DNA from 3 places in the Bacillus sp. N6 genome. Region 2 is predicted to be linked to each of the others. Evidence: riboswitches for the same ligand, from Rfam matches in the RefSeq annotation. Region 2 holds a riboswitch; each other region holds the start of a gene.
What was found. A riboswitch is a leader RNA that binds a small molecule or an ion and turns the genes downstream of it on or off. The one in region 2 is predicted to bind S-adenosylmethionine.
Positions count from the first base shown of each region.

Region 1: another riboswitch for S-adenosylmethionine. It lies ahead of ACUXVC_RS25135 (methionine ABC transporter ATP-binding protein); the one in region 2 lies ahead of ACUXVC_RS13245 (ECF-type riboflavin transporter substrate-binding protein).
Region 3: another riboswitch for S-adenosylmethionine. It lies ahead of ACUXVC_RS16580 (hypothetical protein); the one in region 2 lies ahead of ACUXVC_RS13245 (ECF-type riboflavin transporter substrate-binding protein).

Region 1 covers NZ_CM127843.1:4,852,200-4,856,445, forward strand. Annotated here, with positions in the region: gene metQ (methionine ABC transporter substrate-binding lipoprotein MetQ) at 1-195, opposite strand, end outside; gene ACUXVC_RS25130 (methionine ABC transporter permease) at 219-884, opposite strand; gene ACUXVC_RS25135 (methionine ABC transporter ATP-binding protein) at 877-1,902, opposite strand; SAM riboswitch class I at 2,081-2,188, opposite strand; gene ACUXVC_RS25140 (hypothetical protein) at 2,314-2,658, opposite strand; gene ACUXVC_RS25145 (thioredoxin family protein) at 2,811-3,119, opposite strand; gene ACUXVC_RS25150 (toprim domain-containing protein) at 3,123-3,467, opposite strand; gene gcvH (glycine cleavage system protein GcvH) at 3,838-4,221, opposite strand.
Region 2 covers NZ_CM127843.1:2,591,155-2,595,400, reverse strand. Annotated here, with positions in the region: gene ACUXVC_RS13250 (ABC transporter ATP-binding protein) at 1-1,649, opposite strand, end outside; gene ACUXVC_RS13245 (ECF-type riboflavin transporter substrate-binding protein) at 1,660-2,208, opposite strand; SAM riboswitch class I at 2,348-2,463, opposite strand; gene ACUXVC_RS13240 (aspartate/glutamate racemase family protein) at 2,617-3,297, shown strand; gene ACUXVC_RS13235 (macrolide family glycosyltransferase) at 3,389-4,246, opposite strand, start outside.
Region 3 covers NZ_CM127843.1:3,221,907-3,226,152, reverse strand. Annotated here, with positions in the region: gene ACUXVC_RS16600 (ABC transporter ATP-binding protein) at 1-71, shown strand, start outside; gene ACUXVC_RS16595 (ECF transporter S component) at 44-745, shown strand; gene ACUXVC_RS16590 (YwiC-like family protein) at 929-1,651, shown strand; gene ACUXVC_RS16585 (hypothetical protein) at 1,684-1,875, opposite strand; SAM riboswitch class I at 1,998-2,096, shown strand; gene ACUXVC_RS16580 (hypothetical protein) at 2,137-2,454, shown strand; gene ACUXVC_RS16575 (SWIM zinc finger family protein) at 2,715-3,104, shown strand; gene ACUXVC_RS16570 (NAD(P)H-dependent oxidoreductase) at 3,128-3,703, shown strand; gene ACUXVC_RS16565 (type I restriction-modification system subunit M N-terminal domain-containing protein) at 3,700-4,053, shown strand; gene ACUXVC_RS16560 (short-chain fatty acid transporter) at 4,094-4,246, opposite strand, start outside.

The DNA.
Region 1 (4,246 bases), 2.3 Mb from region 2:
GTAGTCTTGGAATTTTTTAATTTCTAACTCAATTCCTTTTTTCTCCAGTAACGGTTTTGCCTTTTCTAAAATTTCAGCGTGCGGTACGTTAGAAGCACCAACAACAAGTTTCTTTTCATCTTTATCTTTCCCGCCACAAGCAGCTAAACCAAAAATTGAAGTTGAAATAAGTGCCGTAAGTAATAATTTTTTCATTTGAAACATCCTCCCGTTTTTTATTATCGTTTATCTATTCGAGTCGTTAAACTATCACCAATCCACTGAATTAAAAATACAACTAGTAATACACAAATTGTCGCAACGATTGTTACATCGTTATTCCCTCTCTGGAATCCTTCTAAGTAAGCAAGTGTTCCAAGACCACCAGCACCAACAACTCCCGCCATTGCTGTATAGCCTACTAAAGCAATTGTCGTAACTGTAATACCAGATACTAATGCTGGTAACGATTCTGGAATCAATACTTTTAAAATAATTGTGCTTGTTTTTGCTCCCATTGCTTTTGAAGCTTCAATTACACCTTTATCAATTTCGCGAAGTGCGATTTCAACCATTCTCGCGTAGAATGGTGCCGCTCCAATAATTAAAGCTGGCAGCGCTGCACTTGCTCCAAGAATTGTTCCAAGAAGAATCTTTGTGAATGGGATTAATAAAATAATTAAAATGATGAACGGTATAGAACGGAATATGTTTACGAATGCTCCAATCACCGTATTAATTGATTTGTTTTCCCATAAATTATCTTTCGCTGTCATGAAGAGTAACAATCCTAAAATTAGTCCTAAAACAAATGTCGCAAGAGCTGCGATTGCCGTCATATATAACGTTTCACCAGTTGCTTCTAACATTTGATTCCAATCAACATTTGCGAGTAACTTATCCATGTGCAATCACCTCCAGCTCTACTTGATCTTGATGAATTCCTTCTATTGCTTGCTGGATCGCTGTTTCCTCACCATTTAAATGAACAACTAAACTACCGTAAGAACCGTTATTCGTTTGTGCGATATTTCCTTGCAAAATGCTAACTTCTATATCACTGCGTTGCATCAATCGTTGAAGCACTGGTCTTTCTACAGCCTCACCGATAAACTGCAAACGAATCACTTTTCCATCTGGATATTTTTCAATTAAACTTTCAATCGTTTCATTTGTATCTTCAGAATCTGTTAACTGCTGTACAAATCGTTTCGTAATATCTTGCTTCGGATTACGGAATACATCAAGTACTGGACCCGTTTCTACAATCTTTCCTCTCTCCATTACCGCCACTCGATTACAAATCTTTCGAATTACGTGCATCTCATGTGTAATGAGTACAATTGTTAAACCAAGGCGCTTATTAATGTCTAATAGTAAATCCAAAATTTGATCTGTCGTTTCTGGATCAAGAGCTGACGTTGCCTCATCACATAAAAGTACTTGTGGGTTGTTAGCTAATGCTCTTGCAATCCCAACGCGTTGTTTTTGTCCCCCGCTCAGCTGAGATGGGTACGCGTCTCCTCTTCCTTCTAATCCAACAAGATGAATTAATTCATCAACACGTTTTCTTCTCTTCGTTTTATCAACACCTGCAATTTCAAGTGGAAACTCTATATTTTCACGTACAGTTCGTGACCAAAGTAAGTTGAAGTGCTGAAAAATCATTCCGATTTCTTGCCTTGCCTTACGAAGTTCACTTCCTGTAATTGCTGATATAACACGATTCGCAATTGTAATTTGGCCAGAAGTCGGTTTCTCTAACTGATTAAACAATCTGATTAAAGAACTTTTCCCAGCGCCGCTATATCCGATAACACCAAATATTTCGCCTTTTTCTATTTTTAAATTGGCGTTATCTACAGCAGTGACATCACCGCTTTTCGCCTTATATATTTTCCTTACATTCTCTAATAGAATCATGATGTTCACCCCTTTTTTGTTTAGGTCGACTCCGCAATTTTTTATTTTTAATGCGTGTAGTCCACTGTTATCATTACTTTTATTATTTGAATGTCCTCCACATTCAAACAATAAAAAAACCTTTCTGCTTTAGAGAAGCAGAAAGGTTTATATGCGTATATAACAACATTATCCCTCTCTCTCATCTCTCAAAGCATTCGCTTTGCAGGAATTGGCACCATTTCAACATAAGTTGACGGTTGCCGGGCTTCACAGGGCACAGTCCCTCCACCTCTCTTGATAAGAGAAATCAGATTCAATTTTCGTCTGATTTGAAATTTATGAAATTGTCTATATTTTATGACTTGAATTGTATCAATATACACTCACCATGTCAACAGAAATTTTCGTAAAAAATGAAACTTCAGAATTTTAAGCACCTACTGACATCGGTTTACATATATGAAACATCGATTCCACTAATAACATCGTTCGGTACGTTCCTGAATATTGTACACGTCCATCATTCATTAACATTTGCAATCGTACATTTCCATTCACCAATTGTTCTATATCCTTTTCGTCTAAGCAAATGATTTGTTCCGTTCCTCTTTCCTCATGTACCAGCTCTATATAATCTCTTGAAATTTGTAACGAACAACTTTCATCTCTAAAGCGGAAATTAACAGTTTTTTCTTCTTGTCTTAAAAGTGGCTCTAAATGATATTGACCATTAGCGTAATTTACAAATGATTGAAGCAAAGAATATAATCTCACCCTAAATCACATCCTTCATATCACTTTCTATTACATACCATTCCCTCTCACTAAAGAGCAATCCTGTTATTTTCGCTCGACAAATACTGTATCCATCCTGCATCTCGACATATTTCCCAAGAAATATGTCGAGGCGGCAAAAATTTTGCCGCCTACTTTAATTCCGTATATAAATATTCAACCGAATGAAATGCATATATCTTCTTCATCAGTGTCCCATTTTCAAAAACAAGTAAACAAGGTACACTTTCAATCCCATACTCTTTCGCTAAATGCGGAGCATAATTTAAATCTAACATCCCAATTTTGAGGCCTTCAATTGTCATCTCAACGACTGTTAACATCTTTTTTGCTAATTGGCATGTTCCACACATTGGAGTATATACATATAACACTGTTTTTTCTTCATTCTCTATTAGGGCTGTAGCTTCGGCTCCTGTCCAATCGATCACTTCTATCATTCCTTACCGTAAATATTCTGTATAAACGTCAATGTCGGCTCCCCATAATACATTTGCTAAGTGTGTAGATGGCGCAGTTGCCACTTCTCGGTACGAGCGATCAATATAGATATGCTCGGCTTGCGGAAATTCTTTTCGAAATTGTTTCCTTAACTTTTCTCCAGCATCATCAGCATCCACTAGCACATACACTTCCTTATCAAAAAACTGATCAACGAGCTCATCCATTTTCGACAAACCAATTGTACCATTTGTACAAACAATTTCCACTGGTTCACGAATAATAGATTCAATCTTTCTTCTATCTGATGTACCTTCTACAATAATGACTTTTTCCACATAAATCATATGTCATCACCCGATCACCATATACTATACAACCTTGAACTTAGTATATAGTATATTCGTTATTTTCATGTTGTTTCCTGTTTATTTTTGCAAAAGAAAAGCGAAACCGACTGTTTAGCCCTGTTGGCTAAGGTTCTTCCGTACAGAAGACGCTTTTTGTCTTCTCGTGCGGAAGGTTCTTAGACATGAAGGGCTAGGAGTTGGAGCTAGACAACGAAAAACAAAAACGGCTAGACCTGCATAAAGATTAAACGAAAAAGTTTTTTCAAAAAACGTTCTCCTACACGATAATTAGTATATGATTCTACATTCATTATTTTACACAAAATAAAAAAGGACAGCACAAAGGCTGTCCTTTAGTCGACTATAATTAGTCTTGGTTTGTCATTTCTGCATATTTTTCTGCAGTTAATAACTTCTCAACTTGGCTTGCATCAGAAAGTTCAACTTTAACCATCCATGCACCCTCGTATGGAGATTCGTTAACAAGTTCTGGTTGGTCACTTAATTCTTCGTTTACTGCTACAACTTTACCGCTTACAGGTGCGTATAACTCAGAAACTGTTTTAACAGATTCTACGCTTCCGAATGGCTCGTCAGCTTCGATTGTTGCACCTACTTCAGGAAGTTCAACGAATACGATATCACCTAGCTCACCTTGTGCAAAGTGAGTGATACCGATAACAACTTCATTACCTTCAGTTTTTACCCATTCGTGTTCTTCAGAGTAACGTAAATTATTTGGAATGCTCATGACTGTACCTCCAGTGAATGTATTA
Region 2 (4,246 bases):
TCCGGACATGCAATCCCACTAAATTTAACAAGCTTGGTTAAAGAACTCTCTCTTAAGTTAGCTATTTGTAACGTTTCTTGATCACCAAATACATTAGACACTGTATTATCCGCAATAATTTTCCCTTCATGTAGAACTACTGCACGGTCTGCATATTCTAGTGCGAGATTCATATCGTGAGTGATAAAAATAAATGAAATACCCTTCTTAGCTAGTTTTTTAATAAACGACATAAATTGTTTATAATGATAATAATCTTGTCCCGCTGTCGGTTCATCTAATATGATAAGCTTAGGATTTGTTGTTAATACAGATGCGATTGTTAATCTCTTTTTTTGCCCATAGCTTAGTGCTTGAATTGGCCAATTACGAAATGGATATAAACCACAAATTTTTAAAGTTCCTTCTACTCTATTCTTAATTTCTTCCTTAGAAAAATTATGTAATGTTAATGTAAATGAAACTTCTTCAAAAACAGTAGGCTGTGTAATCATATGATTTGGATTTTGCATCACGTAAGATATGATTTCCCCACGTTTACGAATAGACCAAGAACTAATATTTTCACCTTCTAACAAGATTTTCCCATTTTTCATTTTGTTTATGCCTATAAGACTATGAGCTAATGTGGATTTCCCTGCTCCATTATGTCCCAACAGTGCCACAATTTCTCCTTCATATATTGAAAGGTTTACATTTTCTAATACTTTTTGTTTATTAGGGTATGAAAATGATAAATTCTCCACTTTAAGTAATTCCTTGTTTTTAGTATTACCTTTTAATATGACTTGTTTCTCCATCCACTCTTTTAGAACGTTACCTACCTTTTCTTTTTGAAGGTTTTCCATTGGATATATTACGTCATTATTACGATCAAAATGTAATCTCTTTAATGCTTCGATGTAAATAGGCTCTCTTAAGCCAATACGTGGCAATATATTTGACGCTAAGATTTCTTTTGGTGTTCCTATTGCAATGACTTTACCTTCATCAATTAATATAACTTTGTCTAAATCCAGCTTTAAAATTTCTTCTATCCTATGTTCGATAATAACAATCGTTTTATTATATTGCTCATGTATATCTTTCATAAGTTCTATCGTATGTACGGCGCTTAGTGGATCTAAGTTCGCTAACGGTTCATCGAACAATAATATATCCGCATTTGTTGTTAATAAACCAGCTAGAGAAACTGTTTGCTTTTGACCTCCTGATAATTCATGTGGACTTTGTTTATGAAACGTATGCATCTTCACCTTTCTTAATGAGTCCGAAACAATCTTTTTCATATCATCTTGCTTTACACATTCATTTTCTAAATAAAAAGCTACATCTTCTTCTACTGTCAGACCAATAAATTGAGCATCTTGATCTTGCAAAATTGTTCCTACCTGCTTACTTTGTTCAAAAATACTTCCTTCCCTCGGGTCTTTACCGGCAATTAAAACGTTACCTGTACTAGTCCCTTCGTAAGAAAATGGGATTAGCCCATTTATACAATGAGCTAATGTCGACTTTCCTGAACCACTTCGTCCAGCAATTAGTACTTTTTCCCCAGGGTATATATGAAAGGTAATATCACTTAAAGTAGGCTGCGCAGCATGCCCATATTGAAAGGTGAATTGTTCAAACGAAATAATTGGTTTCATGTTAACATCCCTACTTTTCAATTTTTAAATGTGTATGTTTCTTATTAGATTTTGTCAAGCCAATTGTAAGTGGCAATCCAACTACTAAGAAAACGATAACATCGGAAATTGTTGCTCCTAATACTTGTATAACAATTTTGTCAAATGGTTCTCCCATCACAATAATATCAAATGCCCCAGCAAATATAATAGCAATGACAATACCAACTAACCCAGTAATTGCTAAATAAGAAATATGCCCCTTGTTAAACGACCCGTTTTTCACACTAAAACCAACTCTTTTTTGAATAAGACCCATCGAAAAACCAATAATCCCTGAACTAATAACCCAGCCCCACCAAATCCCCCATCCAGCAATCGTATCTGTTACGGTATGACCGATAAGTCCGATTAAGAGTCCTGCCACTGGACCAAATAATGCTCCAAAAACAGTTAATATAGCTAATGCTGGTTTAATAAATGTATTCGGTGCAATAGAAAATCCCCAAAGTCCTAATATCCCGTATAATGCTGCTCCAATACCGATTGCTACTACTAACTTTGTTGATAATTTGTTCATTACAATTCCCCTCTCATATTAGTCAACTTTTATTACTCTATATTTAATTTAAAAATGAATTATGCATCTACACTCCCTTTCTATACAACAAAAAATGACCTCTTATATAAGAGGTCATTTTCTTTCACGTTCAAGAATCCTCTTATCTTTCAAAAAACACAACGTGTCCTCTGCGGAATTAGCACCTTCCTATAAAATTACATAGGGGTTGCTGAGGTTTCTTAGGGCCGTTCCCTCCACCTCTCTGGATAAGTATTAATTTGTAATTCGTATTATGGCACTAAAGAATGTAAATTTCAACACTTTTCTTACTATTTTTATTTTTTGTTAAATGGCGCATTTAAATCATTGTATTCTTATCGGAATTGTGAAATAATGAATTCAAAATCGTTTCGGGAGGAATGCATTATGAAAGTGATTGGTTTGATTGGAGGATTAAGTTGGGAATCTACATCATTATACTATAAACATATTAATACGCTTACACTCTCTCAATACGATCAAAATGCGAAGCTAATTTTATATAGTATGGACTTTGGTGAAGTAACTACTTTATTACAAAACCATCAATATGAAGAAGTGAAAAATGAACTAGTTACAGTTGCAAAGAAAGTTGAAAAATCTGGGGCTGAATGTTTATTAATGTGTTCAAATACTGTACATCTATTTGCTGAGGAGGTAGAACAAGCAATATCTATCCCGCTTCTTCACATTGGTGATGTAAGTGCTAAAAAAATGGTAGAACAGAATATAAAACGTATCGGACTATTAGGAACAAAACAAACGATGGAGCAAGATTTCTATAAATCACGATTAGCGAAATATAACATTGAGACAATTATCCCCAATGACGAGGAAAGAACTTTTATCCACCATGTCATATTAGATGAATTAAGTAGAGGGATCATTTCAGAAACATCTAAAGAAGAGTTATTACAAATTACAAAATCATTAATTCAAAATGGTGCTGAAGGTATATTATTAGGCTGCACTGAAATACCTTTACTCATCTCCCAAAATGATCTTACTGTTCCCGTTTTTGATACTGCTTTTTTACATGCAAATACTGCTGTGCAATTTGCTGGATAAGAATATACAAGCATAAAGGTGAGAACCTCTATGCTTGTATACAGTTACGACTATTTATCCCACTATTTATGGGCAGTAAAACCCCTTCCGATTAAAGTTTTACTTTATTTAAAAGAGATTCAATAACTGCAATTGCTTCTTTTGAACCACCACATTCTAAAAAGCTATCATTCAGTTTTCTTATACCATGTTTATACTTTTCATTTGAAAGAACATCTGTTACGGCCTCTTTTAAAGTGTGTACATTAACATGCTCTTTCAATAGTCTATGTGCCGCTTCAAGCTCAGTTAATCTTTGCGCTATCATTGGCTGGTCTTTATCATGCGGTATTATTACAAATGGGACATTATAATGAATTGCATCGTGTACGCTATTCATACCGCCATGTGTAATAAAAACATCTGCTTCATTTAATATTTCTGATTGAGGTACGTATGGAGCAATTATAAAATTATCTGGTGCTTTCTTAATTTTAGAAATATCATTTCTATCACCAATTGCCATTACAACTATCCCATCAAAATCTGAAAAAGTATCAATACAAGTATTAAAGAATGGTTCGAGTCCTTCAAGCAGTGTTCCCATTGAAATGTAAATAACTTTCTTTTCTTTAAGTGATTCCAGTGGAAACTTTATATTTGTTTTACGCTTTGAAATACTCGGTCCAATAAAAATGTTATTTTCCCCGAACGATTCGCTATTAGGTTGAAAATAACGACTTGTGTATACGAGACAAACATCACCCTTATTATTCATAAATTGAAGATTATTCTTTGGTTTTACTCCAAATTTATGTTCCATCTGATTTAGTAATTTTTCAGAGATTTCCTCTGGTTGGAATGGCATATCTGCATTTGGATGAAAAGGTAATGTCTTCAAAAATTCTGGCGGAATTAAAAATATAGGTGAGGACACTACACCTGGAACTTGTAAATACTCCTTTACTAA
Region 3 (4,246 bases), 630 kb from region 2:
AAGAATTGCCATATGCATTAACGTGGGAGGATGTGTACGAAGCGTGTCCAAACGATATGTTGCATTCATAATATGTATTTTTGCAGTAATAATAGGCACATTACTCTTTACTACACTTATTATGGACGGTTATTACATGTTAAGTAGTTTGTTTTTATTAGTTGTTATTATGTTACCTTTCTATATCCGTTTTGAAAGGAAGGCGTTTGTTTCACGTGAAATTGTTCTCGTTGCTGTATTAGCGGCAATTGCAGCAGTTAGCCGCGTACCATTTTCTATTTTACCGAGTGTACAACCAACTTCTTTTGTTATTATCGTTTCTGCAATTGTGTTTGGAAGTGAAGCGGGTTTTATGATCGGTGCAACAGCAGCGATTGTGTCTAACATCTTTTTAGGGCAAGGTCCGTGGACGCCGTGGCAAATGTTTTCATGGGGTATGATTGGTTTTATAGCTGGATTATTGCGTAATACATTTTTAATGAAAAAGCTATGGGGAAGACTCCTGTACGGATTGTTTGTTGGATTTTTATTTGGCTGGATTATGAATTTCTGGGGACTTCTCGGTTTTATACGAGAGGCAACGTGGGAAACAGTCATTTCGTATTACATCGCAAGTTTTTATTTCGATTTGAGCCATGCAATTTCGAATGTTGTCTTCTTACTATTATTTAGTACTTCTTGGATTACGATTCTCACAAGATTTAAAAAGAAATACGGTATATTAGATAAGCATAACATAGCATAGAAAAGCATACTCATATAAGGTAGGGTCGCGACTTACATATTCGTTTGCCTCTTTCATGCTTCTTACATATTGTAAGGAGCATTTTTTATTGTCAAAAAATAGTCCAATATATATCCGTTACTATATAAAATTATTCGTATAATAATAGGTGAGAACTATTTTCAAAAGGGAGGTGTATAGTTAATGAAGTTAGTTATTCCGAAGCAACATGGTGCATGGGCGATGCTTGCTATACCATTTCTATTAAGTGTCATACTTGGAAAACCTACTATATATCACATTCCATTGTTTATAGCTTGGTTCTTTATCTATTTAGCTACGTATCCATTCCTTATGTACATAAAACAAAAACGAAAAAAAGAGTATTTACATGCTTCAATTGTATATTTTATTATTGCGTTCGTATTTGGGATGATTTCTCTATTATATGAATGGCGCATTCTTTTATTCGTAATAGTCATGATTCCACTATTTATAGTAAATATGCATTATGCTCGTCAAAAAAATGAAAGGGCACTATTAAATGATATTTGTGCGATCATTGTGTTTTGTGTTGGTGGGTTAATTAGTTATTATTTTTCAATGAAACAAATCGATCATACAGCATTATTCATTGCACTTATTTCATTCTTATACTTTTTAGGTAGTACGTTTTATGTGAAAACGATGATACGTGAGAAAAATAATCCGAAGTATCGTTTTATATCTTGGGGTTATCATATTCTATTAACAATCATTGTATTTGCAATTAATCAGTGGTGCTCACTTATTTTTATACCAAGTGTCATTCGAGCCATTATATTGTATGGCAAAAAAATTTCTATTATAAAAGTAGGGGTTTTAGAAATTGTGAATTCTGTATATTTTTTAATCATAACGGCAATAATTATGAAGTATGCCATTTGAAAAAACTTCCCACCTTATGATGGGAAGTTTTTTCAATCTTGTTCTAAAATGTGAACGGTGTAATCGCAGCGTTGAATAGCTTGTTCGATCGCATAAAGGGATTGCTCAATACGAGCGCGATTAAAATCTTTTTCAACAGTCTGTAGTGCTTCTTCTAAACAATGTTTTGCTTCTTGTAATGATTGAAAAGAATCTTGTACATATCCGCGAGCATTTTGATGCATTTCATAATCCTCCTTGCATATTCATATATGTATAGTATGAACAGTAAAGAAGAAAATATTATTTGTTATATTTGTTTGACAATTAAAATGAAATTACGTATAGTAAGAATTAAGTGAATATTTTCTTATCCAGAGAGGTGGAGGGACTGGCCCGATGAAACCCAGCAACCGCGATGCAGGTGCTAATTCCAGCAGAACATATTTGTTCTGGGAGATAAGACGAAGATATATACGTAACTTCTTCTTATCGGAGAGGTTTTTTTGTTGCAAAAAAACCGATTACGAAAATTTATATTAAGAAGAAAGGGGTTGCGCATTGCTGTGACACTCGAAAAATACGTAAAACTGCGTAGTACAGTTTATGAATATATGATAGAGCAAGATAAGCCAATATCATTGTTAGATATTCAAGAACATATCGTTTCGCATCATGAAGGAAAATTCACGAAAAAGATGTTACATCAATTTTATTTATCAAGACTATTAGATGAACTGAAACTGGATGGGAAAATTACATTAGCTGATGAATATCTCTATACTGAAAAAGGGGTATTTTATAAGGCGAGAAAAGGGAGCTAAGCTCTCTTTTTTTTAAAATAACGGAGTATGTAGAGTAAAAGACTGCTTAAGCAGCCTGATACAGGGAATGGTGTTGAGTGTGTAGTGTCAAAAATTGAATGTGCCTGAAAGAGGCAATTCGTATCGGCTGCAAATGAAAAGAGACACCTTCGCCGAATAGGTGTCAGTCGTTTTGCAAAATAGACTTGCTATTTAACAGTTCTTAGAATAACATGCAGGGTTTTGGAAGTCAAAAGGGAATTAAAGGAAGGGGTACAATTATGTACGCTTACTTATTAAAAGATATAACGAAATGGATCCCAAAGTACGTTGTAGATAAGGGAAATGAATATTATGAAGATGGACATGTAGAAGATGTTGAAATACAAGATAACAAAGTGTTTGCTTTCGTTACTGGAAATGCAGGGAATTATGAAGTAGTTATCGATCTCGAAGATTTTTCAAAAAGTAGTTGCGAATGTCCGTATGAAAATTATTGTAAACATATGGCGGCAGTTGTTTATGATATTCAAGGTGCTGGTGAGAGTAAGGTGAAAGAGAAACTGAAAGGTTTAGAAAAGGAAGAGTTACTTACTGTATTAAATCGTTTATTACAAAGTTCGAAAAACATGCAAATTGTAGAGAAGATGTTAAAGAAGGGGAAACTTTAACTTATAGAGGGAGTTGTTATGTAGTGAACGTACTAATTGTATACGCTCATCCTAGTCCTTCAAGTTTTAATGCGGCGATTTTAAATCATGTGCAAAAAGGACTACAGGAAACAAATCATTCAGTTACCGTACTTGATTTATACAAAGAACAATTTGATCCAGTCCTCGTATTTAATGATGAGAAGAAAAGACGTGATTTAGTAAATGAAGAAGAAACAGCTCGATACAGAACGTTAGTAGAAGAAGCAGATACAATTCTATTCATCTATCCAATATGGTGGTGGGGGATGCCAGCTATTTTAAAAGGTTTTATTGACCGTATTTTCGTAGCTGGATTTGCTTATAAATATGAAGGGGCTCTGCCGAAAGGATTATTGCAAGGGAAAAAAGCGTGGGTTATTAATACGTTAGACTCGCCTCTATGGTACGTCGCATTGTTATATCGATCAGCAGATTGGATTGTGATGAAGAGAGGTGTTTTACGTTTTTGTGGCATTCGTGATATAAAACGGTCAGTGTTTCAATCTGTGAAAAGGAGTAAAGTATCAAAGCGCGAAAAATGGTTATTACAAATAGAAGAAAAGGCTCGTACATTATGAATGAAGTCGATCGTATTATAAACTGTTGTCAGTATGATAACGAACTTTTTCGAAAGTATATTACGTGTTTACTTCAATTGAAAAAATGCAGCGATACATTTCAACAAATTCAAATAGAGTTAAGAAATGATTATTTAATAAGAGGAATTTGTGAAAGAGAAGTAGATGAGGTAGTAAGGGGAAGTAAAGAATATGAAACATATTTTCTTCCTAAAGCGTTACAGTGGAATTTTTTGAGGGAACATCCACACTTGATCGGAAAAATTTGCGAAGATTTTTTTGCATTTGAGTCATTACACCTTACGGACATAGAGTGGAAGACAGTTATAAATTGCATGGGAAATAAATGATTTATTATGTAAAAAAGCTAGTATAAAACTAGCTTTTCGTTTAAATAAATAAGAAGCATAGACTAATGATAAAACCCGCATATAGTAAGTTCACAACACAAAATCCCATAATGTCACGAGCACCTAAACCAGCTATCGCTAATGCTGGTAATGCCCAGAAAGGTTGAATTAAATTCGTCCAAGCATCGCCCCA